Regions from separate parts of the Ensifer sp. PDNC004 genome, predicted to be linked through region 1. Evidence: riboswitches for the same ligand, from Rfam matches in the RefSeq annotation. Region 1 holds a riboswitch; each other region holds the start of a gene.
What was found. Region 1 has a riboswitch for thiamine pyrophosphate ahead of thiO (glycine oxidase ThiO). Riboswitches for the same ligand answer to the same signal wherever they lie in the genome.
Positions count from the first base shown of each region.

Region 2: linked by a shared signal. The riboswitch ahead of thiB (thiamine ABC transporter substrate binding subunit) and the one ahead of thiO (glycine oxidase ThiO) in region 1 are both predicted to bind thiamine pyrophosphate.
Region 3: linked by a shared signal. The riboswitch ahead of thiC (phosphomethylpyrimidine synthase ThiC) and the one ahead of thiO (glycine oxidase ThiO) in region 1 are both predicted to bind thiamine pyrophosphate.

Region 1 covers NZ_CP070352.1:1,261,749-1,272,078, forward strand. Annotated here, with positions in the region: gene JVX98_RS05585 (thiamine phosphate synthase) at 1-545, opposite strand, end outside; gene JVX98_RS05590 (thiazole synthase) at 542-1,315, opposite strand; gene thiS (sulfur carrier protein ThiS) at 1,319-1,516, opposite strand; gene thiO (glycine oxidase ThiO) at 1,513-2,481, opposite strand; TPP riboswitch at 2,645-2,764, opposite strand; gene bioB (biotin synthase BioB) at 3,187-4,203, shown strand; gene JVX98_RS05610 (8-amino-7-oxononanoate synthase) at 4,200-5,345, shown strand; gene bioD (dethiobiotin synthase) at 5,342-5,980, shown strand; gene JVX98_RS05620 (adenosylmethionine--8-amino-7-oxononanoate transaminase) at 5,977-7,245, shown strand; gene JVX98_RS05625 (beta-ketoacyl-ACP synthase III) at 7,242-8,231, shown strand; gene JVX98_RS05630 (LacI family DNA-binding transcriptional regulator) at 8,279-9,280, opposite strand; gene JVX98_RS05635 (sugar ABC transporter substrate-binding protein) at 9,575-10,330, shown strand, end outside.
Region 2 covers NZ_CP070353.1:3,044,976-3,055,305, reverse strand. Annotated here, with positions in the region: gene JVX98_RS23025 (argininosuccinate synthase) at 1-775, shown strand, start outside; gene JVX98_RS23020 (multidrug effflux MFS transporter) at 838-2,076, opposite strand; gene JVX98_RS23015 (MarR family winged helix-turn-helix transcriptional regulator) at 2,073-2,576, opposite strand; gene JVX98_RS23010 (ABC-F family ATP-binding cassette domain-containing protein) at 2,736-4,562, opposite strand; gene JVX98_RS23005 (thiamine diphosphokinase) at 4,566-5,216, opposite strand; gene JVX98_RS23000 (GNAT family N-acetyltransferase) at 5,301-5,786, opposite strand; TPP riboswitch at 5,920-6,038, shown strand; gene thiB (thiamine ABC transporter substrate binding subunit) at 6,090-7,118, shown strand; gene thiP (thiamine/thiamine pyrophosphate ABC transporter permease ThiP) at 7,126-8,751, shown strand; gene thiQ (thiamine ABC transporter ATP-binding protein) at 8,748-9,467, shown strand; gene JVX98_RS22980 (M48 family metalloprotease) at 9,768-10,330, shown strand, end outside.
Region 3 covers NZ_CP070352.1:1,396,486-1,406,815, forward strand. Annotated here, with positions in the region: gene JVX98_RS06170 (RNA polymerase sigma factor) at 1-320, shown strand, start outside; gene JVX98_RS06175 (anti-sigma factor) at 317-1,117, shown strand; gene JVX98_RS06180 (Lrp/AsnC family transcriptional regulator) at 1,167-1,649, opposite strand; gene JVX98_RS06185 (diaminopropionate ammonia-lyase) at 1,804-3,009, shown strand; gene JVX98_RS06190 (M20 aminoacylase family protein) at 3,049-4,188, shown strand; gene JVX98_RS06195 (Zn-dependent hydrolase) at 4,218-5,456, shown strand; gene JVX98_RS06200 (hypothetical protein) at 5,557-6,093, opposite strand; gene thiC (phosphomethylpyrimidine synthase ThiC) at 6,465-8,288, opposite strand; TPP riboswitch at 8,379-8,507, opposite strand; gene JVX98_RS06210 (sigma-54 dependent transcriptional regulator) at 8,605-9,969, opposite strand; gene JVX98_RS06215 (ATP-binding protein) at 9,973-10,330, opposite strand, start outside.

The DNA of each region.
Region 1 (10,330 bases):
CGGGTGATGTCCGTCACGACGGCGGCGATGTCGGCGCCGTGCTCGAAGACGCCGGCAATCCGCTCGACGTTGAGACCGCCGATAGCGACCAGCGGCAGGGAGCCGACGCGCTTCCGCCAGGCGGCAAGACGCGGCAGTCCCTGCGGCGCCCACTTCATCGCCTTGAGGATGGTCGGGTAGACCGGCCCGAGTGCGATGTAGTCCGGGTCGGCTGCCAGCGCCGTCTCCAGTTCCGCCTCGTCATGGGTGCTGAGGCCGAGCTTCAGGCCGGCGGCGCGGATCGCGGCAAGGTCGGCCTCCGCCAGGTCCTCCTGACCGAGATGGACGAAGTCGCAGCCTTCGGCGATCGCCAGCTGCCAGTAGTCGTTGACGATGAGCTGGCAGTCCTGCTCGTCGCAAACAGCCTTGGCCGCGCGGATCTCGCGGCGGAGCTCCGGTTCCGGACGATCCTTGACGCGTAGCTGCACCAGCTTGACGCCGAGCGGCACCAGCCGCTCGATCCAGTCCGCGCTGTCGACGATGAGGTAGAAGGGATCGAGTTTCACGCAAACACCGCCTTTCCGATGACGGGGGTGGAAGGAACGGCAAAATCGCGCGGTTCGAGCATGCCCGCCTCGAAGGCCTGCCGCCCGGCATTGATCGCGCCCGCAAACGCCGAGGCCATCAGCGCGGGCCTGGCGGCACCGGCGACGGCCGTGTTGAGCAGGACGGCGTCGAAGCCGAGTTCCATCACCGTCGTTGCGTGCGAGGGCCGGCCGATGCCGGCATCGACGATCAGCGGCACATCGGGGAAATTGGCCCGCATGGCCCGGAGCGCCTGGATGTTCTGTGGCCCCATGGCGCTGCCGATCGGCGCGCACCAGGGCATCAGCACCTTGCAGCCGGCTTCCAAGAGCCGCTCGGCAACCACAAGGTCATCCGTGGTGTAGGGAAAGACCTCGAACCCTTCGGCCGAGAGGATGCGCGCTGCCTCGACCAGCCCGAAGACATCGGGCTGCAGCGTGTCGTGGTGGCCGATCACTTCGAGCTTCAGCCAGTTGGTTGCGAAGACCTCGCGGGCCATCTTGGCCGTCAGCACCGCCTCGGACACCGAATGGCAGCCGGCGGTGTTCGGCAGCACGTGCACGCCGAGCGCCCGGATCAGTTCGAAGAAGGCGCCGCCCTGGCGGCCTCCGGCGGTTTCGCGCCGAAGCGAGACCGTGACGATCTCGGTGCCCGAGGATCGCACCGCATCTTCGAGCACGGCGGGGGAGGGATAGCGGGCGGTGCCGAGAAGCAGTCTCGAGCGCAGGTCCTGTCCATAAAGCGTCAGCATGTCTCAGCCTCCTTTCATCGGCGAGAGAATTTCGATGCGGTCCCGGTCGCAAAGCGCATGACCCGAACGGTCGGCCCGGTGCACCAGTTCGCCGTTGACGGCAGTGGCGAGCCAATCGCCTTCGAAGTCGAGCGCAGCCAGAAGCTCGGCGAGGGTGGCGACGGCGAGGTCGTGATCCTCGCCATTGACGGTCAGTCTCATGCGGCATCTCCCTTCAGGTCCTGCACAAGGGCAAGGTCGGCTGCTTCGGCCGCCAGGGCCGGCGAAAGCAGGAAGCCATGGCGGTAAAGTCCGTTGATCGTGATGGTCTGCCCGGCGCGCAGGGCACGCGGCAGGTTGTCGGCGAAGGCGGGGCGGACACCGGCGCCGGTCTCGACGAGGCGCGCTTCGCCGAAGGCCGGATGCAGCGCATAGGCGGCGTTCAGCAGTTCCATGAGCGAACGAGCGGTGATCGGTCCGCCATCATCCGTCTCGATCATCGTCGCCCCGCACATGAAGAGGCCGCCGCGCGGCACGATATAGAGCGGGATGCGCGGATGAATGAGCCTGACGGGCCGCGACAGCTCCACGTCGCTTGTCTCAAGATAGAGCATTTCGCCGCGCACGCCGCGCAGGCCGGGCGTGTCACCGGTGCCTGCCGCACCCGTGCAGTCGGCGACGAGATCGTGCTGTCCGTTGTCGCTCGCCTCGGTGACGAAGGCGATGCCGCGATCGACAAGCTTCTGCCGCAGCCGGGCGAGCGCCCGGCGCGGGTCGAGATGCGCCTCGCCCGGAAAGAACAAAGCCTCCCGGAAGCGCCCGGCAAGTGCCGGTTCCAGCCGTTCGATCGCGGCAGCATCGAGCCATTCGTAGCCGGAGGTGCGCGAGGCGAAGCGCCTGAGTTCGCCGGCGTCCCGTGGCGGGGCGACGACCAGCGTACCGTTGCGGGAAACTTCGCCTGGCAGGACGTCGTCCCACCAGTCGATGGCGCCGATGCCCTTCGTCAGCACCGCCTCTTCGGCGCTTTCGCGCTCGCACCAGGGCGCCAGCATGCCGCCGGCAAACCAGGATGCCGCACCGGCAAAGCCTGGCTTACGCTCGACGACCGTCACCGCGACACCGCGGGCGCTGAGTTCATGGGCCAGACAGAGCCCTGCGACGCCGGCACCTTTCAGGAGGACCCGCATCGCTCAGCGCTCCCGTGCGGCGCGGACGGGCCGTCGTAGGCAACGAAGCGGGATGGTGTTGGCGGTGTGCATGCCGAGGCTCCAAAGGTGGAGACCCAGTTCAGGAGCGGGGGAGGGGAAGGACGCCTTGCCGATTGATCCGTCACGTGAGCGCGACGTTTGCGGCAGCGAGTCTGCACCGTCCCTACGCCAGTATGAACTGGATCAGGTTCAACGGGTCACTGCGCCGCGCAACCGCATAGCAGAATCTCAGCCCCTTGGCGGGACACCCCTGGTGAATGCTCCAAGCTGACCGCTCGGGGCCGTTTTTGTCAAGAGCCAGCATTCGTGCTGACTGTGATCTGACTGCCGAAAAAATTATCTATAATTTTGCTGCGAGAAAGCGGAGGTGTCGGTGGCGTGATGGAAGGAAGGGTGTTGGCCGACCGGAGTGGAGCTTGGAGTGCCGGGAAAGTCCGGAGTCGTAACGGTTTCGTTGGTGGACGTGCGAGATTTCCGGGCTGACGCGAGAGTGATTGATTGTCGGTTCTTGCCCTCTGTCGACGGCGTCCGGACCCTCATGTGATCCGAAGATACAACCTGAAGAATATAAGATGTAAGAATTTCTCCGCTTGGGTGCTTGCGAATTCCCGCGTCCGTCAAAATTATAGATAATATTGGATTCTATCTATTTTACGATCGCGACGACCTGGAGGACAAGCTGAAATGCTGGACGAAAACCGACCGACTGGTGCTGATTTGATCCCGGGCGACGCGGCCCAATCCCGCTGGGCCCGGCCGGAAGCGGAGAAAATCTATAATCTGCCGTTCAACGATCTGCTCTACCGCGCCCACACCGTCCACCGTGCGCAGTTCGATCCCAACGCCGTTCAGATGAGCCGGCTGCTCTCTATCAAGACCGGCGGCTGCGCTGAGGATTGCGGCTACTGCAGCCAGTCCGCTCACTACCCGACCGGGCTCAAGGCATCGAAGCTGATGGAGGTCGAGCGTGTGCTTGCCGAGGCGCGCAAGGCGCGCGACGGCGGCGCGACCCGCTATTGCATGGGGGCCGCGTGGCGCAGTCCGAAGGACCGCGACATGGATGCCATCGTCGCCATGGTCGGCGGGGTGCGGGCGCTCGGCATGGAAACCTGTATGACGCTCGGCATGCTGACGCCGGCCCAGTCTGCGCGGCTCGCCGAGGCCGGGCTCGACTACTACAACCACAATGTCGATACGTCCGAACTCTTCTATAGCGAGATCATCACCACCCGCAGCTTTGCCGACCGGCTGGAGACGCTCGCCAATGTCCGCGACGCCGGCATCAAGGTCTGCGCCGGCGGCATCCTCGGCATGGGCGAAACCGCTGACGACCGGATCTCGATGCTGGTAACGCTCGCCAACCTGCCGGTGCCGCCCGAAAGCGTGCCGATCAACATGCTGATCCCGATCCCGGGTTCGAAGCTGGCCGATGCGGCACCCGTCGATCCGATCGATTTCGTCCGCACCATCGCGCTTGCCCGCATCCTGATGCCGCAATCGAATGTCCGGCTTTCGGCCGGGCGCACCGACATGAGCGACGAGACGCAGGCGCTCTGTTTCTTCGCCGGCGCCAATTCTATTTTCGTCGGCGAAACCCTGCTGACCGCCGACAATCCCGGCGAGGACCATGATGCAGCACTCTTCCGGCGGCTGGGGTTGAAGCCGATGGCTCCACCGGCAAGGCAGGACGCGGCGGAATGACCGCGGGTCTGTTTGCGCGCCATGAGAAGACGCTGGAGGGCCTCGAACGCAAGGGCCGCCGGCGCGCTCTTGCCCCCGCTGGCGGAGTGGATTTCACCTCGAACGACTACCTGGCGCTCGCCGCCTCGCCGCGGCTGAAGGCAGCGATAACGGCCGCCATCGCGCGCGGCGTGCCTGTCGGCTCCGGCGGCTCAAGGCTGTTGCGCGGCAATCACGAAGAACACGAGGCGCTGGAGACGGAAGCGGCCGCCTTCTTCGGCGCCGAACGGATGCTCTTCTTCGGCAGCGGCTATGCCGCCAATGCTGCCATGTTTTCGACGCTGCCGCAGCGTGACGATCTCATCGTCCACGATGCCCTGATCCATGCGAGCGCTCACGAAGGCATCGCCGCAAGCAAGGCCGATGCGGTGGCAGCAGTGCACAACGATGTCGGCGCCTTTGCCGATGCCATCGAAAAATGGCGCCGCGCCGGCGGCACAGGGCGCCCGTGGATTGCCGTCGAAAGCCTCTATTCGATGGATGGCGATCGCGCGCCGCTTGCCGACCTCCTCGCGCTTGCCGCGCAGCATGACGGCTTTCTCGTCGTCGACGAGGCGCACGCGACCGGCGTCTTCGGACGGGAAGGTCGCGGTCTGGCGGCGGAACTGGAGGGTCGTGAGAATGTCGTCGTGCTGCACACCTGCGGCAAGGCGCTCGGTGTTTCCGGCGCGCTGGTCGGGGCGGGCGCCCTCCTTTGCGACTATCTCGTCAACCGCGCCCGCAACTTCATCTATTCGACCGCGCCTTCGCCGCTCGTCGCGGCCGCGGTGCGTGAAGCGCTCGCAGCCCTCGTCGACGAGCCGGAACGCCGCGCCGCATTCGACGGCCTGAGGTCTTTCGCCAACCGGGCGCTTGTCGAGACGCTCGGCATCGAAGGCAGCGGCTCGCAAATCCTGCCCATCCCGATCGGCGACAACGGCCGAGCGCTCCGCATCGCCGCCCGCATGCGCGCCGAGGGTTACGATATCAGGGCAATCCGCCCGCCGACGGTGCCGGAAGGCACCGCGCGTCTTCGGATCGCCATCACGCTCAACGTCGACCAGCCTGCAGTCGTGCGGATGCTGCAGCAGTTGAAGATCGCGATCGCCAAGGAGCGGCCATGAAGACCCGTATCGTGGTCACCGGTACCGATACCGGCATCGGCAAGACCATCTTTTCCGCAGCCCTCACCGACGCGCTCGAAGGCTGCTACTGGAAGCCTGTGCAGTCAGGTCTCGACGAAGAAACCGACAGCGAAACCGTCGCCCTGCTTGGCCGGTTGTCGGCCGACCGCATCCTGCCTGAGGCCTACAGGCTCGCGACGCCGGCCTCGCCGCACCTGTCGGCGCGGATCGACGGCGTCACCATCGCTCCGGAACATCTGTCCCCGCCCGCGGTGGACCGATCGCTGGTGATCGAGGGCGCAGGCGGGCTTCTGGTGCCGCTGACGGAGCGCATGGTCTTTGCGTCTGTCTTGGCGCGCTGGCAGATCCCGGTGGTTCTCTGCGCGCGCACCGGGCTCGGCACGATCAACCACACCCTGTTGTCGCTCGAAGCGCTGCGTCGCCGCGCCATTCCCGTTCTTGGCGTCGCCTTCATCGGCGACGCGCAGGAGGACAGCGAAGCGGTCATATCCGAACTTGGCGCCGTGCGGCGTCTCGGCCGGCTGCCGCGACTCGATCCGCTGACGCCCGACCGCCTGCGCCGCGCCTTCGCTGAAAATTTCAACATCGCCGATTTCCTGGAGGTGCCGGCATGAGAAACTCCGCCGTCTGGTATCCCTTCACCCAGCATGCGCTGGAATCGGCGATGCGCCGCATCGTCGGCACCGAGGGTGCCTATCTCGTCGACGAGGACGGCGCGTCGATCCTCGACGCGATTTCGTCCTGGTGGGTCATCACTCACGGCCACCGTCACCCCACCATCATGGAGGCGATCCGCAGGGCCACGGAGACGTACGACCAGATCATCTTCGCCGAATACACCCACGCGCCGGCCGAGGAACTCGCGCGCGGGCTGATCGAGATCGCGCCGCCCGGGCTCTCCCATGTGTTTTATTCCGACAGTGGTTCGACCGCAGTCGAGGTCGCGCTGAAAATGGCGCTCGGTTTCTTCCACAACAGCGGCCAGCCGCGGAGCCGCATCTGTGTGCTGGAGCATGGCTATCACGGCGACACGATCGGCACGATGTCGGCCGGCGAAAGAGGCGTCTTCAATGCCGCCTACGCGCCGCTGCTTTTCGCCGTCGATCGCCTGCCTTTTCCGGAGCCGGGCCGGGAGCAGGCAACGCTCGACGCCTTCGAACGGGCTTGCGCCTCCGGCGAGGTTGCCGCCCTGTTGATCGAGCCCCTGCTGCTTGGCGCCGGTGGCATGAAGACCTATCCGGCTTCCGTGCTGTCCGAGCTGAAACGCATTGCCGAACGGCATGGCAGCCTGCTGATCGCCGACGAGGTGATGACCGGTTGGGGGCGGACGGGCAGCCTGTTTGCCTGCGAGCAGGCCGGGATCACGCCGGATATTCTCTGCACCTCGAAGGGGCTGACCGGAGGCGCGCTTCCTCTGGCCGCGACGCTTTGCAGCTCGGAGATCTTTACGGCGCATCTTTCGGCCGACCGGCGCAAGACCTTCTTCCATTCGAGTTCCTACACGGCCAACCCGATCGCCTGTGCCGCGGCACTCGCCAATCTCGCCGTCTGGAGACAGGAGCCTATAGAGGCGCGCATCGAAACCTTGGGCGCACACCAGCATCGGCATCTGGCGCGCTTCGCCGATGATCCGCGCTTCGCCGACGTCCGCCAGCTCGGCACCATTACGGCCCTCGATCTCGTGGTGCCGTCCGGCGGCTATCTCGCCGAGGTCGGCCCGCGGCTCCGGGCGTTTTTCCGTAAGCGCGGTTTGCTGATCCGTCCGCTCGGCAACGTCATCTATCTGATGCCGCCCTATTGCGTCACCGATGCCGATCTTGGGCGGGCCTATGACGCGATCGACGAGGCGGCGTCGCTCTTCGGGGCAGGGCAGCTATGAGGCCCGCTCGCTCCTCCCGGATTGTCGGCTTCGGCCATGCGGTGCCCGAACGGCGTGTCGCCAATAGCGAGATCGAGATGACGCTGGGGCTTGAGCCCGGCTGGATCGAGCGCCGCACCGGCATTCGCGAGCGGCGCTGGGCCGCGCCCGACGACACGCTTTCGGGGCTCGCGGCAAAGGCGGGCGCAATGGCGCTCGAGGATGCCCGCACCCCGCACGGCGATATCGCCCTGGTCCTGCTTGCGACCTCGACGCCGGATCACCTGCTGCCGCCGTCCGCTCCCCTGCTTGCCCACCATCTTCGCCTTTCGAATGCCGGCGCGATCGACCTTGCCGGCGCCTGTTCGGGCTTCCTCTACGCCCTGACGCTTGCCGACGGCTTCGTGCGGACGCAGGGAAAGTCGGTGCTGGTGGTGGCCGCCAACATCTTGAGCCGCCGGATCAACCCGGCCGAGCGGGCGAGCGCCGTGCTGTTTGCCGATGCCGCCGGTGCCGTCGTCGTCGCCCCCAACGATGATCGGAAAACCGGTCTGCTCGGCGTAGACCTCGCCGCCGATGGCAGCCGCTACGACCTGATCTCGATTGCCGCGGGCGGCAGCAACAGGCCGTTTTCTGCCGACACCAGGCCGCAGGATCTGCTGATGACGATGCGCGACGGGCGCGAAATGTTCGCGCAGGCGGTGGAGATGATGACGGCCTGTGCCGTCAACGCCATGGACGCCGTCGGCTGCAGCGCGACGGACATCAGTCGCTTCGTGCCGCACCAGGCCAATGCGCGCATCTTCGACGCCGTGTGCGACCGGCTCGGCATTGCGCCGTCGAAAACGGTGCGCACGATCTCGGACTACGGCAACTCGTCGGCCGCGACCATCCCGCTGTCGCTATCCCTGTCGCACCGGCAAAAGCCCTTCATCGCCGGCGAAAAGCTGTTGCTGACGGCGGCCGGCGCGGGGCTTGCTGGAGGGGCGGCGGTGCTCGCGATCTGATGAGGCGCCGAGGGCAGCAACACCCCGTATCGCGAGGCGCCGTGATCTCAGCGCGTTGAGGGCGCAGCGCACGAGCCGCGTTTCATCAGCTTTGGCTGCAGCTTGTATTCTTCCTGCAGCGCATGGCTGCCGAGCACGCCTTCAAGCGCGAGCCGTGCGATCTCGTCGATCGGCTGGCGAATGGTGGTGAGCCGCGGCAGCACCAGCGAGGCCAGCGGAATGTCGTCGAAGCCAACGATCGAAAGGTCGTTCGGAACCCGAAGCCCCATGTCGTCGGCAGCGCGCAACAGGCCGATCGCCTGCTGGTCGCTGGCGGTGGCGATCGCCGTCGGGCGGGTTGCTTCGGACTGCGTCAGCAGCTGCTTACCAAGTTCTTCGCCCGAGCGGTAATCGAAGTGGCCTTCGACGATCTGCGGCTGAACGTAGTCGCCGGGGTGGCTCTTTCGGAATTCGTCGAGCCGTTGAACGAAGCCGCCGCGGCGCTCGCCGGAGACCTCGGTCGTGCCGGGACCGCTGATGTAGCCGAGCCGACGATGGCCGAGCGAAAGCAGATGGTCCGCGGCCAGATAACCGCCCTGACGGTTGTCGACGGAGACGAGCGCATGGCCGCTCAAGGGTCGGTCGACGGTCACTGTTCGCGTGCGCGACGCCAGCCCGTCGGCAAGGCTGTTGCTGACCGGCACGAGGATCAACCCGGCCGGCAATCGTCCGAGCAGGGTTTCGATCTGCTGCTTCTCTGCGTCCGGGTCGTCATGGGTGTTGGCAAGCAGCACCGAGTAGCCCTCGGCGGACGCCAGCATCTCCACCTGTTTGGCAAGCTCGGCAAAGAAGGGGTTGGTGATGTCGGGCACGACGAGGCCGATGATGTCGGTCTTGGCGAGCCTGAGGCTGCGGCCGAGAATGTTCGGCCGGTAGCCGATCGCGTCGATTGTCGCTTCGACCTTTGCCCTGATGTCCTCGCTCACCGTCTTGTTCTTGGCAAGCACACGCGAAACCGTGCCGACAGAGACGCCGGCGCGCTGTGCAACATCCTTGATCGTCGGGTTCAAACGTTGCCTCCCACTTACGCATGTGCGACCGGCGACAAGCGAAAATCGCGCGCCAGATCAAAGTCTTGCACCAGCGACCGCAGGTTCGCCCGACGGCGCTGGTCTTCCTCTTAAATCAGAGAATGCCGCGAACGGGTAGCAGCTTCCAGCACAATTTTCTTTTTGATGAAACGTTTCATATTGACAGCTATGCCGCCTTTCTATCTTCTAAAGCTCGAAGCGGACCACGTATACTCATGCGATGAAACGTTTCATTGATGGTTGGAGGACCATCTTTTCACCGGAGGAGAACCCATGAAATTTTCCCTGTACGCATCTATCGTCGCACTTACCGTTGCCACCGCATTGCCGACGCTTGCCATGGCGGCCGATAAACCCGTCGTCGGCCTCGTCATGAAGTCGCTGGCCAACGACTTCTTCAAGAACATGCTGGAAGGCGCCGAGGCGCATGCCAAGAAGCGTGGCGACTACGAACTCAAAGCCATCGGCATGCAGAACGAGACCGATTTCGAGAGCCAGTTGAACGGTGTCGAGAACTTCATCACGCAAGGCGTGGACGCGATCGTGATTGCGCCGGCCGACTCCCGCGCCATGGTCGCGCCGCTGAAGAAGGCGATGGATGCGGGCATTGTCGTCATCAATTTCGACGTTTCGCTCGACGAGCAGGCAAAGAAGGACGCCGGCGTCGATCTGGCCTTCGTTGGCCCTGACAACCGCGGTGGCGCCAAGATGGTCGGTGATGCGCTCGCCAAGGATCTCGGCGCCGGCGGCAAGGTCGTGATCCTCGAGGGCAATCCGGGCGCGGACAATGCGGCACAGCGCAAGCTCGGCTTCGAGGATGCGATCGCGGCCGGCAAGCTCGATCTTCTCGATTCCCGCACGGCGCATTGGGAAACGGAAGAGGCCAATTCCGTCTTCTCGACCATGCTGACGGCGCATCCCGATATCCAGGGTGTGCTCGCCGCCAACGATTCCATGGCGATCGGTGTTGTCAAGGCGCTGGACGCGGCAGGCCGCAACGACATCAAGGTCGTCGGCTTCGACAATGTG
Region 2 (10,330 bases), on a different replicon from region 1:
GTGGCGCGACTGGTCGTTCAAGAGCCGCACCGACCTGCTCGAATTCGCCGAAAAGCACCAGATCCCGGTTGCCAAGGACAAGAAGGGCGAAGCGCCGTTCTCCGTCGACGCCAACCTGCTGCACTCCTCGTCCGAGGGCAAGGTTCTCGAAGACCCGGCACTGGAAGCCCCTGAATACGTGCACATGCGCACGATCTCGCCGGAAGCCGCTCCGGATCAGGCGACCGTCATCAAGATCGGCTTCGAGCGCGGGGACGCCGTCTCGATCAACGGCGTGCGCCTGTCGCCGGCAAGCCTGCTTGCCAAGCTCAATGAATACGGCCGCGACAACGGTATCGGCCGCCTCGACCTCGTCGAGAACCGCTTCGTCGGCATGAAGTCGCGCGGTGTCTACGAGACCCCCGGCGGCACCATCCTGCTCTCCGCGCACCGCGCAATCGAGAGCATCACGCTCGACCGGGGTGCTGCCCACCTCAAGGACGAGCTGATGCCGCGCTACGCCGAGCTGATCTATTACGGCTTCTGGTTCTCGCCGGAGCGCGAAATGTTACAGGCGGCGATCGACAAGAGCCAGGAACATGTCGAAGGCGAAGTGACGCTGAAGCTTTACAAGGGCAACGTCATGGTCATCGGCCGCGAGAGCGACAAGTCGCTCTACTCCGACAAGCTCGTCACCTTCGAGGACGACCAGGGCGCCTACGACCAGAAGGATGCCGCCGGCTTCATCAAGCTCAACGCGCTGCGCCTGCGCACGCTAGCCGCGCGCAACCGCTAAGCCACTATCCAGTGAAGAAAAAAGCCTCCGCGATGCTTTCGCGGAGGCTTTTTTCGTGTCCACTACTCCGCCGCTTGCTGCGAGGGATCCTTGCGCTCGACCGGCACGGCGAGCGGCTGCGAGCGAACGTTGCGGCGATACCAGACATAGCTCAGGATGCAGACGAGGCCGAAGCATGGAATGATCGTGCCGAGCGCCAGCACCGGAGCGCCGACCGCCGCGGCGATCGCGCCACCAAGCAGCCCCGAGCCCATCTGTACGAAACCCATCACTGCCGACGCCGTGCCAGCGATGTCCGGAAACGGCGCCATCGCCGCCGTCATCATGTAGGGCATGACGAAGGCGATGCCGAAGGCATAGATGCCGATCGGCAGCATGACCGAGAGGAAGCTCGGCGGCAGCATGTGCATGGTGTAGGCAAGCGCGAGGCTGGCCGCACCGATGAAGACGAGGCCGGCCGGCACTAGCGCCTGCGGCGTGAAACGCCGCATCAGCAGCCGCACCACAACGGTTCCCGAAAAGAAAAGGCCCGACTGCATCAGCATGCCGACGCCGAACTCGGTCGGTGTCAGCCCCACCGCATTGATCAGCACGAAGGGCAACATGGTCGCCCAAGCATAAAGTGCGCCGACCGCTCCGCCGATCACAAGTGTCGAGGAAACGAAGCGGCTGTCGCTCACCAACCGCCGGTAGGCCGCAAGGATGGGCTTCAGGCGGCCCTTGGCCGGATCCGGGGTCGCGGTCTCGGCCATGAAGAACTGCACGGTGAGACAGGCCATGGCGGCAAAGCCGACCATCAGGAAGAAGATCGACTGCCACCCGAAGAGACCGAGCGCCAGGCCGCCAAGCGTCGGCGACACGGCGGGTCCGAGGGCCAGCATCATGCCGATCATGTTCATGATGCGTGCGGCTTCAGTCCCGGTGAACTGGTCGCGCACGATCGCACGCGCCACGGTCATCCCGACGGAGGCGCCGATGCCCTGCACCAGGCGGCCGGCCAAAAGCACCGCGACGGAAGGCGCAAAGGCCGCCATCAGGCTGCCGACGAGGTAGATGGCCATGAAGATCAGCGTCGCGCGCCGGCGTCCGATGACGTCGGAAAGCGTGCCGGAGACAAGCTGGGCAAAGGCGAAGCCGGCGAAATAGAGCGACAGCGTCATCTTGATCGCCGCTTCGCTTGAGGAGAACGCACGCACCAGTTCGGGCATCGCCGGCGTGTAGAGCGCCATGGAAACGGGGCCGAGCGCCACCAGGAAGGCACCGATGATGCTTGTGCGCCGCTCGCTCATGCGACGCGTCATTGCGCGGCTCCGGCCCGGACCTCGGCCTTCTCCGCTGTATCCTTGCCCGCAAGGCACGGATCGAGCTGACGCAGATTGTCACGCAGGATGCGCAGGTTGGAACAGAGAAGCGCGCGCGCTTCCGCATCCAGCCCTTCGGTATAGGCATCCATCATTTCGCGGAGGCCGGTCATCAACTCGTTGAGCAGCGGACCCGCCTTTTCGGTGATGATAACATTCTTGGCGCGACGATCCGCCGGATCGGGAACACGGGCGACGAGCCCGTTGGTCTCCAGCCGGTCGAGATAGGCCGACAGCGTCATCGGCTCGATGCCCATGCGTGTGGCGATTTCGGCCTGTTTGATGCCCTCGGTAAGCGCCGCCTGGATCAGCGTGCGCGCCTCGCCGGGCGTGATGCCCAGGTCCATGGCATTGACCTTGCGGTCGAAGGCCCCGCGCAAGAGGCGCGAGACATCGGTCAGAAGCATTCCAATGGTTTCGGATTCTAGCTTGAAGGGCATCATGATCGTTCACAGGTGATATAATAAGTTTTACTTATCATATCATCTGATAACGTTCAACGCGGCAAGCGATCATTCCCTTACCAGTTTAACGGTAAAACCCGCAAGGATTCAACGTATTACCTTTGCATTCACGCATGGAACCGTCTTGGCTGTCCCTCAGCCCTCGAGCTCCTCGCGCAGCATCTCGAGCTCCAGCCATTCCTCTTCCATGCGAGCAAGGTCGGCACGCAGCTTCTCCAGCTCCTGCGCCAGTTTCGCAAAAGCATTTGGATCTTTTGTGAAGAGGTTGGGATCCGCCATCTTTTCTTCGCGCTTGGCAGCCTCGGCCTCCGCCTTGGCGATCTCCTTCGGCAGGTTTTCGAGCGCGAATTTCTGCTTGTAGGAAAGCTTGCCCTTGGCAGCCTTCGGCGCTTCGGCCGTGGGTGCGGCGGCATCGGCCCTGGCCTTCTCCGCCTTCTCGGCCTTGCGCTTCTCCTCGATCGCGCCCTTGCGCTGCGCCATCATGTCGGAATAGCCGCCGGCATACTCGATCCAGCGTCCATCCGGCGCCTCCGGATTGGCTGGTGCGATCGTCGAGGTGACGGTGCGGTCGAGGAAGTCACGGTCGTGGCTGACGAGGATCACAGTTCCGGCAAAACCGGCGACGATCTCCTGCAGCAGGTCGAGCGTCTCGATGTCGAGATCGTTGGTCGGCTCGTCGAGGATCAGAAGGTTCGTCGCCCGCGCGAGGATGCGCGCCAGCATCAGCCTTGCGCGCTCGCCGCCCGAAAGCTCACGGATCGGGGTGCGCGCCTGCTCCGGCTGGAACAGGAAGTCCTTCATGTAACCGGTAACGTGGCGCTGCTCGCCATTGACCAGCAGGTTGTCGCCGCGCCCGTCCGTCAGGTAGTGCGCCAGCGTATCGTCGAGATTGAGGTCTTCGCGCTTCTGGTCGAGCGTCGCGATTTCCAGATTGGTGCCGAGCTTTACCGTGCCTGTGTCGGGCTCGATCTGCCCGGTCAGTATCTTCAGGAGCGTCGTCTTGCCGGCACCGTTCGGGCCGACGAGACCGATGCGGTCGCCGCGGTGCACGCGGATCGAGAACGGCGCGACGATTGTGCGCTCGCCATAGGCCTTGGTGATCTTCTCGGCCTCGATCACCAGCTTGCCGGATTCCTTGGCGTCGGCGGCCGTCGCCTGCACGGTGCCCTGCGGCCCCTTGTGGCCGCGATAGGTCGCCCGCATGGTCTGCAGCTCGCCAAGGCGACGCATGTTGCGCTTGCGCCGCGCGGTCACGCCGTAGCGCAGCCAATGCTCTTCGCGTTCGATCGCCTTGCCGAGCTTGTGCTGTTCCAGTTCTTCCGCCTCTAGCACTTCATCACGCCAGGCCTCGAAATGAGCGAAGCCACGGTCAAGGCGGCGCGACTGGCCGCGGTCGAGCCAGACGGTGGCGGTCGAGACCTTTTCCAGGAAGCGCCGGTCGTGCGAGATCAGCACCAGCGCCGAACGGCTGCGGATCAGTTCGTCTTCCAGCCATTCGATCGTCGGCAGGTCGAGATGGTTGGTCGGCTCGTCGAGCAAAAGGATGTCCGGCTCCGGCGCCATGACGCGGGCAAGTGCTGCGCGACGCGCCTCGCCGCCAGAAAGGCGCTTCGGGTCTTCTTCGCCGGTCAGACCCAGGTGTTGCAGCAGGTAGGCGACGCGATAGGGATCGTCGCTCGGGCCGAGGCCCGCCTCGGCATAGGCCTGCACCGTGTCGTAACCGTCGAAGTCCGGCGCCTGGTGCAGATAGCGGATGGTCGCCGAGGGATGGCGGAACACTTCGCCCGACTGCGCCTCTGCAAGGCCCGCGGCGATCTTCATCAGCGTCGATTTGCCCGAGCCGTTGCGGCCGACCAGGCAGATCTTGTCGCCCGGCTCCACTTGAAAATTGGCGCCGGCAAGCAGCGGCGTGCCGCCAAAGGTGAGGAAGATATCGTCGAGTTTCAGAATGGGAGGCGCCAAGGCTCAGGCTCCGGAAAGATCATAGGGGCGGGCAAGCACCAGGGCGCGGCCGCTCTTGAGAGTGAAGCGAAGGGGACCCTCCGCAACGTTGGAAACGGTTCGGGACGAACCGAACGGCAGGGTGAAATCGTCAAGCGGGTAGCGCGCATTGACGATCGAAAGGCCGGTAAGCTCGGTCAGACCCAGCACCGAGAAGAGGCAGCCCTTGGGCAGGTCGACTTCGAGCGGGCCGGCCAGCAGTGGATAGGCCTCTTCCTCGCCCGACGTCATCAACACCGAAAGCCCGCGCTCGGCAAGGGCGACGGCATGAAGCAGATGCATGAACGCATGATCACTGCGGGTGCCGCCGAGCGCGCCGGCGAAGATCAGGCGATCGGCCCCGCGCGACAGCGCCGCCTCGACCGCGATCTCGCCATCCGTCGCGGCCTTTGCCGCCGGATAGGGCTCGCGCGGGACCGACGCGTAGTCCGCAAGAAGGGCTTCCTCGGTCGAATCGAAATCACCGACCCAGACATCGGGCACGATGCCGAGCAGCCGCGCATGGCGCATGCCGCCATCAGCCGCGATGAAGCGACTTGCGGCCAGTTGGTGAGCCAGCCGGTCGGTCAGCGAAAGGGCGCCGCCAAGCAGAATGGTGAAGGTCGATCGAGCCATGGCAAAGCCCATAGCGCAAAGGACCGCCGAAGGAAAACGAAGAAAACCGTCGGGCGACCGGTTCTCGGTATTTTGGTCAGACCGTCAATGCCCCTCGGGCACCGGATCGGGGAACAGCATGCCGGCATAAATGCCGGGGGTCGAATCCGGGATCTCGACAGCCCCGGCCACCCGCTCGTAGAACTTCGCGGGCCCGACACCGCCGATAATCGCATAGCCGTAGCCGGCCGCGCGCATGGCCGTCAGGCTTGCAAGCAGCAGCGCCTCGCCGATCCCCTGCCCGCGCATGCCTTCGTCGACACCGGTCGGACCGAAAAAGCCGAGCGCCGTCACGTCGTGGCAGGAAAAGCCGACGATCTTTTCGTCATGGACTGCGACATGCATGCGTGTCGGGGTCGAGGAAAAGGCGGCTTCCGCCTCGCCCGCCCATCCGGCGCCAAAGGTCTTTTCGATCCAGGACACGACCAGGCGGCGCTCCGGCGCCATGGCGCGGCGAATGCTGATGCCAGGATCAAGCTTCGACTGAGGCTCAGCCGGCAGGGCATAAAGTCGAACGAGCATATCGGGCATGACATTTCCTCCTCGCTGCCGTTGTGTAGCGCAGTTGGCGGCTTACGCAAACATGCGCCGTTGTGCCGGCCAGGCGCCCTTGCTTCCTCGCAAACATCGCTTGCCTTGGGGCCTTGGCAGCGGTAAATCTCTTGCCGCTCTAACGGGGTGCCTCCCGACCGCATGGCGGCCGGAGGCTGAGAGGCGTAAAAACGCCAACCCGCGGAACCTGATCCGGCTCATACCGGCGGAGGGATTAGACGCGATCGGATCGATACGCCCTTTTCCCATGCAACAACGAACTTTGGGAGAGAGGTCCTCGCCATGTCCAATTCATCGCAACTCAAACTCTTTAGCCGGCTAGCCCTTGCGGCCGCCGCAAGCCTCGTTTTTTCCGGCGTCGCGACCGCGGCCGACACGACGCTGACGGTCTTTACCTATGAGAGCTTCATCACCGAATGGGGACCGGGCGCCAAGGTTGCGGAAGCCTTCGAGAAGACCTGCGAGTGCAAGGTCAACTACGTCGGCGTCGCCGACGGCGTCGAGCTTCTCACCCGCCTGAAGCTCGAAGGCGCGGCTTCCAAGGCCGACATCGTGCTCGGCCTCGACACCAACCTCGTGGCCGAAGCCAAGGCGACCGGCTTCTTCGCGCCGCACGGCATCGAGGCAACCGGCGTCACCGTGCCCGGCAACTTCTCCGACGACACCTTCCTGCCCTATGACTACGGCCACTTCGCCGTCGTCTACGATACCGAGACGCTGAAGACGCCACCGAAGAGCCTCAAGGAACTGGTCGAAGGTGACCCGTCACAAAAGATCGTCATCGAGGATCCGCGCACGTCGACGCCGGGCCTCGGCCTGCTCCTCTGGGTCAAGGCCGTCTATGGCGACGAGGCGGGTGCCGCCTGGGCGAAGCTGAAGGACCGCGTCCTGACCGTCACTCCCGGCTGGTCGGAAGCCTATGGCCTCTTCACCAAGGGCGAGGCGCCGATGGTGCTGTCCTACACCACGTCGCCGGCCTACCACATGGTCGCGGAAAACACCGAGCGCTATCAGGCGGCTGCCTTCTCCGAAGGCCACTACATCCAGATCGAAGTCGCCGGCATGACCAAGAACGCCAAGGAGCCGGAACTGGCAAAGCAGTTCCTCGCCTTCATGACCGGTCCGGACTTCCAGTCGATCATCCCGACGACCAACTGGATGATGCCGGTCGCAGCGACCAAGGAGCCGCTGCCGGACGCCTTCAACAAGCTGGTCAAGCCGGAGAACACCTTCCTCCTGCCTTCGGAGGAGGTCGCCAAGAACCGCAAGGCCTGGATCGACGAATGGCTCGCCGCCATGAGCAAGAACTGAGGCCGGATTGTTCGCACTGCGCGAAAATCGCATGACAGTGGTCGCCGGGGCAGCCTGCCTCGGCGCCTTCGTGCTTTTCGTCGGCCTGGCGATCGTCGCCTTGCTGAGCCAGACGGGCGGCGCGAGCGATGACGCGCTGTTCGACGCCTATATCTGGCGCGTCACCCGCTTCACCCTGCTGCAGGCGACACTCTCGACGCTGCTGTCGGTTCTCTTTGCCATCCCGGTCGCCCGGGCGCTGGCGCGACGGCCGCAGTTTCCCGGCCGCATCTGGCTCTTGCGCCTGATGGCGTTGCCGCTCGGCCTGCCCGTTCTCGTCGGCGCACTCGGCTTGATCGAGATCTGGGGGCGCCAGGGCTTCCTCAATTCCGGCCTGCGCTGGCTCGGCCTCGCGCAGCCCGTCAGCATCTACGGCCTGTTCGGCATCCTGCTCGCCCACGTCTTCTTCAACATGCCGCTTGCGGCGCGCCTCTTCCTGGCCGGGCTCGAGCGCATCCCCGCCGAGTATTGGCGCAGCGCCGCCAATCTCGGCATGCCGTCGCGAGCACTCTTCCGTTTCATCGAATGGCCGGTCCTGCGCGGCCTCCTTCCAGGTGCCGCCGGCCTCGTCTTCATGCTCTGTGCCACCAGCTTCACCCTCGTGTTGACGCTTGGCGGCGGGCCTGCGGCCAGCACAATCGAAGTGGCAATCTACCAGGCGCTGCGCTTCGACTTCGATCCGCCGCGCGCCATCGCGCTATCGGCCCTGCAGATCGCCATGACCGGCCTGCTGCTGTTCCTGCTTCGTTATCTGGCGACCGAGCCGGAAGAGGGCATGACCGGTGGCCGCACCGTGCGCCGCTTCGATGGCGCGTCCAGGATCGCGCGCCTGAGTGATGGCGCCTGGATCGCCCTTGCCTTTCTGTTTCTTGGCGCACCGCTGATCGCCGTCCTCACCTCCGGCCTCGAAGCCGATCTGCTGAAGCTCGCGCGCGACCCGGCGGTGCACCGGGCGCTGCTGACCAGCGCGGCAATCGCGCTCGCGTCGGCCCTCGCCTCCGTCACCATGGCGGCCGTGATGATCCGCGCAGCCGCGACCGTCACCGCGCCGCGTCACGCGACGTCGCTCGCCCGCGGCTTTGCCGGCGCCATCGGCGCCAGCACCTCGCTGATCCTGCTGGTGCCGCCCGTGGTGCTCGGCGCCGGCTGGTTCCTTCTGCTGCGTCCCTTCGGCGATGTCGCGCGTTTTGCGCCCTTTATCGTCGTGGCGATCAATGCGCTGATGGCGCTTCCCTTCGTCCACCGCATCCTCGCGCCGGCAATGGCGACCCATGCGGCGCGGTCGGAACGGCTGACGGCAAGCCTTGGCATCCGTGGCTTTGATCGCCTGCGATGGATCGACTTTCCGGCGCTGCGCAAGCCGCTGCTGATGGCACTTTCCTTCGCCATGGCGCTGTCGCTCGGCGACCTCGGCGCCGTCGCCCTCTTCGGCAGCCAGGACATGGTGACGCTGCCCTGGCTGCTCTATAGCCGCATGGGCAGCTACCGCACCGCCGACGCCGCCGGTCTCGCCCTTTTCCTCGGGCTTCTGTGCCTGATCTTCACCATCCTCGGCACGGCGAATGACAGCCGGCCGGAAAGACGCAAAGCATGACCCACCCCGTTCCCGCGATAGAGCTGCGCGATGTCGAGGTCCGTTTCGAAACGGCCGCGCTCACCTTCGATTGCACGATTGCCACCGGTGGCATCGTCGCCGTCGCCGGTGCGTCGGGCTCCGGCAAGTCGACGCTGCTCCACATCATTGCCGGGTTCGAGGACCCCGATCGCGGCGAGGTCCGCATTCTCGGCGAGAACGTGGCCGATCGGGCGCCGTCGGAACGGCCGGTCTCGATGATCTTCCAGGACAACAACCTTTTCGCCCATCTCGACGTCGCGACCAATATCGGCCTCGGCATCGACCCGGCGCTTCGATTGACCGCGACCGATCGCGACAAGATCGAAGACGCGCTCCGCCGCGTCGGGCTCGAAGGCTTCGGGAAAAGGCTGCCGCCGACGCTTTCCGGCGGCGAACGCCAGCGGGTTGCCCTTGCCCGGGCGCTTGTGCGAAAGCGCCCGCTGCTGTTGCTCGACGAACCCTTCGCGGCGCTTGATCCCGGCATGCGCGCCGGCATGCGCACACTCCTGCGCGAACTGCACGCGGAGGAAGGCAACACGATCCTGATGATCACACACCATCCCGAAGACGTGAAAGCCCTGGCCGACAGCGTGCTTTTTCTCGACCGGGGGCGTATCATCGCAAACGACGCCGTCGACCGCTTCCTGGCGCGGCGGGATAATGCGGCGATCGATCGCTTTCTCGGCAATACTTGAAGGACGGACGGGATTCACCACGCCCTTGGCCGGTTGCCACAATTTGACCGCGGCGCCATGCGACGCGCGAAATATCTGGCAAGGCGCGAATATTCCCGCATCCGTTGCCGTGATACCACGGGGCAACTATTTCTACCGAGATAAACTAGGCAGGTGGCGCTGAAATCAGATACAGCAAGACCAGGACTGAAAGGTCGCGGCAGAGCAACGCTGCCGCGCTGAAAAAGTAGGACTTTCAACGCTGTCGTTCCACGTTTCCGCAGAATGCGGGCGGAGCGACGGACGGAAACGGGCTGAGGCATGGAGAGGCATACAGTCACACACGACCGGATCCCGCCGACGGGCGGACGGCTGCGTGGACGCGCCGTGGTTGCATTGCTTGCGACCACGCTCCTTTCCGCATGCCAATCCGTGATCGAGCAGACTTATCAGCCGACGGTTTCGCCTTCATCCAATCCGCAGATCGTCGAGGAAGTCCAGAAGAACGATCCGCGGGCACAGCTGGGCGCGCGCGAACATCCGCGTATCGTCGCAAGCTACGGCGGCGAGTACAAGGACGCCAAGACCGAGCGCCTGGTGGCGCGCATCACCGGCGCGCTGACGGCGGTCTCCGAGAATCCGCAACAGTCCTATCGCATCACCATCCTGAATTCGCCGGCGATCAACGCCTTCGCGTTGCCGGGCGGTTATCTCTACGTCACCCGCGGCCTGCTCGCGCTTGCGAACGACGCCTCCGAGGTCGCCGCCGTGCTGTCGCACGAGATGGCCCACGTCACCGCCAACCATGGCATCGAGCGGCAGCAGCGCGAGGAAGCGGAAGTGATCGCCAGCCGGGTGGTCTCCGAGGTGCTGTCCTCCGATAT
Region 3 (10,330 bases), 130 kb from region 1:
GGCAGAAGACCGCCGGTCCGACGGAGGAGATCGAGGCGCAGGCCGAACTCGCCGTCCCCTCCGGCGAAGCCGGGAGCGAGGCGCGCATGGCGCTGAAGAGCGTGGCGGCTGCGATCGACGACCTGGTGCTCGAACAGCGGGAAGTGCTGATCCTCACCTGCGTCGAGGAGCTTTCCTACAAGGAGGCCGCCGAGGTCCTCGGCATTCCGATCGGAACCGTCATGAGCAGGCTTGCCCGGGCGCGTAAAAATCTTGCGGAGGCGACAGGAATAGAACCGCCGGTCGCGCGTTCACAGGACATGAGAGGCGGGACAAGATGAGCGACACGGAATTCAGCGATGAGATCTTGATGGCGTTCGCCGACGGCGAACTCGACGAGGAGACGATGCGTCGTGTCGAGGCGGCGCTGGAAACGGACGACGAACTGATGGCGCGTATCGCGATGTTCATGGAAACGCGCGCCGCCGCAAGCGAGGCCCTGAAGCCGGTGCTCGACGAGCCGGTTCCGGACGAACTGGTTGCCAAGGTGCGGGCCATGGCGGCGGCGGCGAGTGGCACTGAAAGTGCTGTGGACGCGCTGACGGCCGGCGGCGACAATGTCGTGGCCTTCCGGCGCCCTGCGGATCGGCCCGCGTCGCCGAACGCCGGGCCTTCGCGATTTCTGATGGCGATGGCAGCGTCGATGCTGGTGGTCGTCGGCGGCGCCGGCGGCTACCTGCTTCGCGGCGGCGGACTGGCGGAGACTGGCGCCCTACAGTTGGCTGGCACAGTCGGCCCCGCGCTCGCCGCCATCCTCGACAAGGCGGCTTCGGGGGACGAAGTCGCCGTTGGTGAAGACCAGGGGACGGTCCGGCTGGTATCGGCATTCGAAGTCGGCTCGGGGCAGCTCTGCCGCGAATACGAACTCACCCAGCCCGGTGCGCCCGGCCTCGTTTCGGTCGCTTGCCGCAAGGCATCAACCTGGCAGACGCGGCTGGCCGTCGCCAGACCGGAAGGCGGAGACGGCTATGCGCCGGCCTCCTCGCTTGAGACCGTCGATGCTTTTCTGACTTCCATCGGCGCCGGGCAGCCGCTCGATGCGGACGCCGAGAAGAAGGCGCTCGCCGGCACGAAATAAACGGTGAATTCCAACGTCGGGCAATCGCTGCGCCGCTTCCGGACTCTTCCTAGAGCGGCACCGAAAGCCCGACCTTCACCGGATCCATCGTCACGAAGGTGCGGAAGCGCTTGATGTTCGCGTTGCCGAAGAACATGCGACGGGTGAAGGCCTCGTAATCGGCCATCGTCGGCACGATGACGACGAGCATGAAATCGACGTCGCCGGTGACGTAGTAGCATTGCTGCACCTCGGGCGCTGCGGTAAAGGCCACTTTCGCCGCATCGAGCAGCGCGATCTGCTCGCTCTCGACCTCCACTTCGACGAGGATCGTCAGCGCCTGGTTGACGCTGACCGGATCGACCAGGGCGACATTGGCGCGGATGACGCCGGTTTCCTCCATGCGCTTGATCCGCCGCTGCACGGCGGGCGCCGACAGATTGACCGCCTCGCCGATCTGGCGCTGCGGCGTCGTATTGTCCTTCTGCAGGATGGCGAGGATCGCAAGATCGAAGCGATCCAGTTCGACCTGTGGCTTTTTCGACGGGGCCATTCAGTGCCTTTCGGTTCCTGCTCTCCGGCGCCGAAGGTGGAACTCCACGTCACGGCACCTCCTCGGCTTTACAAACTTGCATTCGTGATGGCCAATTAGAGCGCATTTCTCGGCGGCGATGAAATAGATTTTCGTGGTCTACGGAGATTGCACCATGTTTCTCGCCAATACCCATGCCGATTTCGGCCACCCGCTGTTGCCCGCGGATGCCGACATGCTGTCGCTGACAGCCGCTGCCCGCGTCGAGCAGCAGCTTGCCCGCCGCCCCGACCATCGGGAGACGCCGCTTCATGCCTTGCCGGCCTTGGCGGAAGAGCTCGGCGTTGCCGGCGTCTTCGTCAAGGACGAGGGCTATCGGCTGGGGCTTGGCAGCTTCAAGGCGCTTGGTGGGTCCTATGCGGTGATCCGGCTGGTGATCGAAGAGGCGGAACGGCGTCTCGGGCGCAGCGTCGATTTCGATAATCTGGACCGGCCCGAGGTTCGGGCGATCGCCGCCGCCCAGACTTTCGGCTGCGCCACCGATGGCAATCACGGGCGCTCGGTCGCCATGGGCGCCCGGCTTGTCGGCGCCAAATCAGTGATCTTCGTGCATGCGGGCGTCAGCGAAAAGCGCATCGAGGCGATCGCGGCCTATGGCGCCGAAATTGTCCGGGTCGCCGGGACCTATGACGATTCCGTCCGCGAGGCCGCGCGCGTCTGTGACGAAAATGGCTGGACGGTCGTCTCGGACACCACCTGGCCCGGCTACGAGTACATTCCCGGCCTGGTGATGCAGGGCTATACGGCGCTGCTGAGCGAGGCCCTGCGGCAGATGGAAGGGCCGCCGACCCATGTCTTCGTCCAGGCGGGTGTCGGCGGCATTGCCGCCGCCACGGCTGGACATCTGGCGCTACGCTATGGCACGCAGCGCCCCCGTTTCGTCGTCGTCGATCCGGCCCGCGCCGCCTGCCTCTACGAAAGCGCCAAGGCCGATCGTCCGGTCAAGGTGGCGCATGGCGAGGCGACGATCATGGCGATGCTCGAATGCTACGAGCCGTCGCTCGTCGCCTGGCGTATCCTGTCGCGTGTCGCCGATGCGTTCATGACCGTCGACGAGGAGGATGCCGTTTCGGTGATGAACCGGCTGGCGCGGCCCGCAGGCTCCGACCCGGCGATCGTGTCCGGCGAAAGCGGCGGCGTCGGCCTTGCCGGATTGCTGTCGGTTGCCCGTGATCCGGCGCTGCGGGAGACGCTCGGATTGACGGCCCAATCGCGTGTTTTCGTCATCAATACCGAGGGTGCGACCGACCCCGAGCGGTATGCCGCCCTCGTCGGCTTGTCGCCCGAGACCGTTGCAAACACATCGAACGAGAGAGGGTGAGCCATGGCGGGATCAAATCTTGACCGGCTTGTGAAAGACATGACTGCCTGGCGTCGCGACCTGCACGCGCATCCGGAATTCGGCTTCGAGGAACAGCGTACCTCATCCTTCGTCGCGGCCAAGCTCCGGGAGTTCGGGCTCGACGAGGTGGTGGAGGGGGTCGGAGGCACCGGTGTCGTTGGCCGCTTGAAACGCGGCAGCGGCAACCGCGCCGTAGCACTTCGGGCCGACATGGATGCGCTCAGGATACCGGAGCAGGGAGAACTGCCCTATCGCTCGACGAAGCCCGGCACCATGCATGCCTGTGGCCATGACGGTCACACGGCCATGCTGCTCGGCGCAGCCAAGATGCTCGCCGAAGATGGCGGCTTCGACGGCACTGCCTGTTTCATTTTCCAGCCGGCCGAGGAGTGGGGCAAGGGCGCGCTCGCGATGCTCGATGACGGGCTGATGGAACGCTTCCCCTTCGACGAGATCTACGGCCTCCACAACATGCCGGGGCTGCCCGTCGGCCGTTTCGAGACCCGCGTCGGCGCGATCATGTCGGCGGAGGACAATTTCGAGATCGTGCTTAGGGGCGTCGGCGGGCACGCGGCGCGGCCGCACTGGGGCAATGAGACGTTGGTTGCCGCCTGCGCCACCGTCGTCAATCTGCAGACGATCGTCTCGCGCCGCCTGTCGCCGACGGATATCGGCGTTGTCTCTGTCACCGAGCTTTTGACCGATGGCACGCGCAACGCGCTGCCCGGTCTCGCCCGCATCCTCGGCGATGCCCGTAGCTTCCGCCCGGAGGTCAGCGCCAAGATCGAGGCGGAGATGCGGGTGATCGCCAAGGGAACGGCGGATGCCTATGGCTGCGCGGTCGAGGTCAACTACACCCGCGAGTTCGTTCCGTTGATCAACGATGCGGCCCTGACCGGCCACGCCTTTGCTGCGGCGGAAACGGTGTTCGGTGCGGCGAATGTCGCAACGGCCGCCGAGCCGATGACCGGCTCCGAGGATTTCGCCCGCTTCCTCGAACACGTGCCGGGTTGTTTCGTCTTCATCGGCAATGGCGAGGCATCGGCGCCGCTGCACAATCCGCGTTACGACTTCAATGACGACGCCCTGATCTTCGGCGCGCGTTATCACGCCGAGATTGTTCGGCAGAGGCTGGCGCCCGCCGAAAGCCGGCCATGAACCGAAATCCGCATGAAAGCAGGACAGAGATGCCATCTTCTTCCATAGATGCCGCGCGCCTGATCGGGCGTATCCGTGAGCTCGGCGACATCGGTCGCGATGCGGAGGGGCGATTGACCCGGCTCGCCGGCTCCGACAACGACAAGGTCGGTCGCGATCGTCTCGTGGCGTGGATCGAGGCGGCCGGGCTCGACGTTGCGGTCGACCGTATCGGCAACATCTTCGGCATCTGGCGCGACGACGCGAACGGCGGCGAAGCGCCGGTCATGCTCGGCTCGCACATCGATACGGTCATCAATGCCGGCATCTATGACGGTTGTTACGGCGTGCTTGCCGGATTGGAAGTGATCGAGACGCTGAAGAGCAGTGGTGCGACGCCGGCCCGGCCGATCGTCATTGCCGCCTTCACCAATGAGGAGGGTGTGCGGTTTGCGCCCGACATGCTCGGCTCGCTCGTCTATGCCGGCGGTCTGCCGCTGGAGACGGCGCTTGCGACCATCGGCACGGATGGCTCGTTGCTGGGCGAGGAACTTGAGCGGATTGGCTATGCCGGTACCGTCGAGCCGGGGTTCCTCACCCCCCACGCCTATGTCGAGCTTCATATCGAGCAGGGGCCGGTGCTGCAGCGCGAGGGCTTTGCGATCGGTGCGGTCGAGAACCTGCAGGGCATCTCCTGGCAGCGCGTGACGATCGATGGCGTCGCCAACCACGCCGGCACGACACCGATGGCGATGCGTTCCGACGCCGGTCTCGCCGCCGCCCGGGTTGGCCTGTTCCTGCGCGAACATATTGCCCGGTCGAACGCGCCGAGTGTCGCGACCATTGGCACCATGCGTTTCGAGCCCGACGCGATCAACGTCATCCCGTCGCGTGCCACCTTTACCGTCGATCTGCGCGATCCGAACGAAGAACGGCTGCAGGCGCTCGAAACGGCACTTGCGGACTTCCTTGTCCGTATCGCCGAGGAAGAGGGGGTGACGATCGCCGTCGAGCGGCTTGCACGCTTCCAGCCGGTGGTCTTCGATCAGGGCATCGTCGCAGCGATCGAGGCTTCGGCCAGCGCGCGAGGCCTCAAGAGCCGGCGCATGACCTCGGGCGCCGGCCATGACGCCCAGATGATCGCGCGCATCGCGCCGACGGCGATGATCTTCGTGCCGAGCCGCGACGGCATCAGCCACAACCCGCGTGAACACACGGAGCCGGACGAGCTCGTCGCCGGCGCCAATGTGTTGCTCGACGTGGTCGAGCGGATGGTGGGGAGTCGCTAGAGGGGTAGGGGTATTGCGCGTCCGTTGATTAAACAGGATCGATGTCGCGCTTCCCTCTTCCCATCATGCCAAGGCTTGGCCCGAGCGTGCAGACGTCGCTTCAAGGCTCTTTTTTCGTGTGACCCGCACTTTTATGGGATCCCGCATCGCCCTTCTGCCGGGTGGAAGATTCTGGCCCGCTCCCCTCGGCGGGCTCTTCCGGTGTCTGGCGGAAAAGATTGAGGAAGCTGCTGCCGCCGTGCCATACGCTGCCGGTCGGTCCGTAATCGCGCCCGTCGCGCGAAGAGTGACGCTCGCTGTCTCCACCGCTCAGGCCGCTTCCGTCGATGACGCCGCCTCCGCCGCCTGCGCCGGTCCCACCGGGCTCGCCACCCACGCCGCTACCGTCGCCGGAGCCCCAGTTGCCGCCACTCCCGTCACCGCCACCCTCGGTGCCGCCGCTCCCGACGTTTTCGCCGCCTTGGTCGCCGCCGCCCGGAGCACCTTCACCATTCCCGCCGCCGGTATTGGCGTCGTCCGCATGGGCGGCGGAAATCCAGGAAAGGCCCGCGGTAAAGCTCCCATCGCGCGGCAGGTCGCCTGCGAATGCAAGGGCCCCGATGGACAGGGCCGTCAGTCTCAGCAGGCGTGTCCTCAAGTCTTTCTCCTTGTGCGAACGGCGTTGTTGCGTCGTTCTGCAAGACCTTCTGCGCGTCATAGGACTGCAGCGCGTCGCGAATGAATTTCGCCGACAGCGACTTTTGCGAGTGCCTTGCATACCGTTCAATCGACGCGGGGACAAGCTATTCGGGTGCCGCGCAAGGTGCGGGCCCATGGCGGTGGCCGCAACACGCCGATGATCGCGGGTTCGACGGGGGGGGGGCGCATTCGTCGATTGGGCGGGTCGGAAGCGCGCCTGCCACTCCGGTCAAACCCGAACGTGAAGGAGGAGGAGACCGTTGGCGAGCACCGGGAAATCCTGCGCGAATTGAAGGGGCCGTGACCGGCCCCTTCAGTGGGCTTTGCCGCCTACTCGGCCGCGCCAGCCGCCTTTTCCACCGGCATGTAGAGGTCGCCGCCCTCGCGGTACTTCGCAGCCATCGCCTCCAGCCCTTCCTTCTGCGCCTCGGCCCGGATGTCGTGCGAGATCCGCATGGAACAGAATTTCGGGCCACACATGGAGCAGAAATGCGCGACCTTGTGCGCCTCCTTCGGCAGGGTCTCGTCGTGAAAATTGCGGGCTGTTTCCGGGTCGAGCGAGAGGTTGAACTGGTCCTCCCAGCGGAACTCGAAGCGGGCGCGCGACAGCGCGTCGTCGCGCACCTGGGCTGCCGGGTGACCCTTGGCGAGATCGGCGGCATGGGCGGCGATCTTGTAGGTGATGACGCCGACCTTGACGTCGTTGCGGTCAGGCAGGCCGAGATGCTCCTTCGGCGTGACATAGCAGAGCATGGCGGTGCCGAACCAGCCGATCATCGCAGCACCGATGCCGGACGTGATGTGGTCGTAGCCGGGTGCGATGTCCGTCGTCAGCGGTCCGAGCGTATAGAACGGCGCCTCGCCGCAGACCGCGAGCTGCTTGTCCATGTTCTCCTTGATCTTGTGCATCGGCACGTGGCCGGGGCCTTCGATCATGACCTGACAATCCTTGGCCCAGGCGATCTTGGTGAGTTCGCCGAGCGTTTCGAGTTCGGCGAATTGTGCCGCGTCGTTGGCGTCGGCGATCGAGCCCGGGCGCAGGCCGTCGCCGAGCGAGAAGGAGACGTCATAGGCGCGGCAGATGTCGCAGATCTCCTCGAAATGCTCGTAGAGGAAGCTCTCACGATGATGATGCAGACACCACTTGGCCATGATCGAGCCGCCGCGTGACACGATGCCGGTGACGCGGTCGACGGTGAGCGGGATGTAGTGCAGGCGGACGCCGGCATGGATGGTGAAATAGTCGACGCCCTGCTCGGCCTGCTCGATCAGCGTGTCGCGATAGACTTCCCAGGTGAGGTCCTCGGCAATGCCGTTGACCTTTTCCAGCGCCTGGTAGAGCGGTACGGTGCCGATCGGAACCGGCGAGTTGCGGATGATCCATTCGCGGATGTTGTGGATGTTGCGGCCGGTCGAAAGGTCCATGACCGTGTCAGCACCCCAGCGCGTCGCCCAGACCATCTTCTCGACTTCCTCGGCCATCGACGAGGTGACGGCGGAGTTGCCGATATTGGCGTTGATCTTCACCAGGAAGTTCCGGCCGATGATCATCGGTTCGGATTCCGGGTGGTTGATGTTGGCGGGCAGGATCGCCCGGCCGCTGGCGATTTCCTGGCGCACGAATTCCGGCGTCACGTGATCGGGAACGTGGGCGCCGAAGCTTTCGCCGTCGCGGACCTTCGCGCGCGCCGCGTCGCGGCCGAGGTTCTCGCGGATCGCCACGAACTCCATCTCCGGCGTGATGATGCCGGCGCGGGCATAGGCAAGCTGCGTCACTGCCCGGCCACCCGTGGCCTTCAGCGGCGCATGCTGGAACGGGAAGGTCGGTGTCAGCCGGTCGCCGCTCACAAAGCCGTTGTCTTCGGGGCGGACGGTGCGTCCCTCATAGGTCTCGACATCGCCGCGATCGACGATCCAGTTGCGGCGAAGCCGCGGCAGGCCGTCCTCGATGCGGATCTCGGCACCGTCGGCGGTGTACGCGCCGGAGGAGTCATAGACCGTGACCGGTTGCTCGCCCGAGGTCGGGTGCAGAGCAATCTCGCGCATTGGCACGCGGATATCCGGATGAAGAACGCCCGGCTTGTGGATCTTTCGGGAGGCCGGAAGCGGGCCTTGCGTGACCGCGAGGGCTGCGGTTTTGGTGGCAATATTCATGACGAGGCTCCAAGTTTGCGATTGGAGACCCAGTTCTGATGCCGGAAAGATGAAAGACGCTCCGCCAGGTGCTCACCGCACGGAATCCTGGCTTCGATATCTGCACCGTCCCTACGCCAGTATGAACTGGATCAGGTTCAACGGGTCACTGCGCTATAGCCGGCAAGCCGGCCATCCAGCAGAATCTCAGCCCCTTGCGGGACCCCCCTGGTGAATGCCTGGATCATAGCCATCGAACGGCCCGGGTCGTCAAGCGTGAATTCGCGTGTCGACAAAGATGCACCTAGTGCGTGTGTTTTCGGATTCGAATTTGGCGCTAGCGGCCGGCCTTTTCCGGTGCTGTCCGCTCGGCATAGTCGGCGCGGTTGATGCCGTGGCGCTGGAGCTTGTCGTAGAAGGTCTTGCGCGGGATGCCGAGCGCCTCGATCGTCGCCTTGACGTCGCCGCGCTGGGCGCGCAGCGCCTCCTTCAGGATCTCCGCCTCGTAGCGTTCAAGCCGTTCCGGCAGCGCGAATCCGGGCTGTTCGGTAGGCGCAATCGTTTGGCCCAGCGGACCTTCCACACCAAGCGCCACCCGCTCGGCAAAATGCGAGAGTTCACGCACATTGCCCGGCCAGGCATGCGTCACCAGATGCCGTTGTACGGCTGGAGAGATCATCGGCACGTCTCGCTTGAAGCGCTCGGCCGCCCGGGTCAGGAAGTGCGAGAAGAGCAGCGGGATATCGTCACGGCGTTCGCGCAGCGGCGGGATCGACAGCGTCACGACGTTCAATCGGAAGTAGAGGTCTTCGCGGAAGTCGCCGCGCTCCGCCGGATTGCCGAGATCGATCTTGGCAGCCGCGATGACGCGGATATCGACCGGACGAACCTGGTTGGTGCCAAGCGGCGTGATCTCGCGCGCTTCCAGAACGCGCAGCATCTTCACCTGCGTTGCCGGCGGCATCGCCTCGATTTCGTCGAGGAACAGCGTGCCGCCGCTCGCATGCTCGATCCGTCCGATGCGCTTCTTCAAGGCGCCGGTGAAGGCGCCCGGTTCATGGCCGAAGAGTTCGCTTTCGATGACCGTCTCCGGCAGAGCGCCGCAATTCAGCGCCACGAAATTGCCGTTGCGGCGGCGGCTCCAATTGTGAAGCAGGGTCGCCACCACCTCCTTGCCGCTGCCGGTCTCACCGGCGACGAGCACGTCGACATCGGTATCGGCGATGTGCCGGATCGTCTGGCGCAGGCGTTCCATGACCGGCGTCTGGCCGATCAGCGGCAGGCTGTCGCCGGCCGTCTCGGCGGCCCGCTTCAGTGCGCGGTTCTCCATCACGAGCCGGCGTTTTTCCAGAGCGCGATGCACGCTCTGCACCAGCCGGTCGGCGGCGAAGGGTTTTGGGATGAAGTCGTAGACGCCGTCCTGAAGCGCCTGCACCGCCATCGGGATATCGCCGTGGCCGGTCACCAGGATCACCGGCAGGTCTGCGTCGAAGGCTTCGATGCGGCGGAAGAAGGCGAGGCCGTCGATGCCCGGCATGCGGATATCGCTGACGACGATGCCGTCGAAATTGGCATCGAGCGTCTTCAACGCTTCGGCGGCGCTGGCAAACGGGATGACGGTGAGGCCGGCGAGTTCCAGCGTCTGCGTCATCGCCTTGCGCAGATGGGTGTCGTCATCGACGAGATAGACGGTCGGCTGCATCGCTCAGGCCCTCTTCAGGCGAACCGTGAAAACGGTGCCCTTGTCGCTGGTGTCGACGGTGATATCGCCGCCATAATCGGCGACGATCTCCTTGGAGATGGCAAGGCCAAGGCCGAGGCCCTCGTCCTTCGAGGTGTTGAACGGCGTGAACAGATCCTCGCGGATATGCGGGGGAATGCCCGGGCCGTTGTCGGCAACGACGAGCGAAACCGTCCCGGACGGGCTCTCCTCGCAGCGCACGCGGATCTCGGCATCGCCGCGCGCGCCGAGCGCTTCCAGCGCGTTCTGGAGAAGATTGATCAGCACCTGTTCCAGCCGGATGCGGCTGCCGAGCACGCGTAGGCCATTTTCCGGCAGGTCG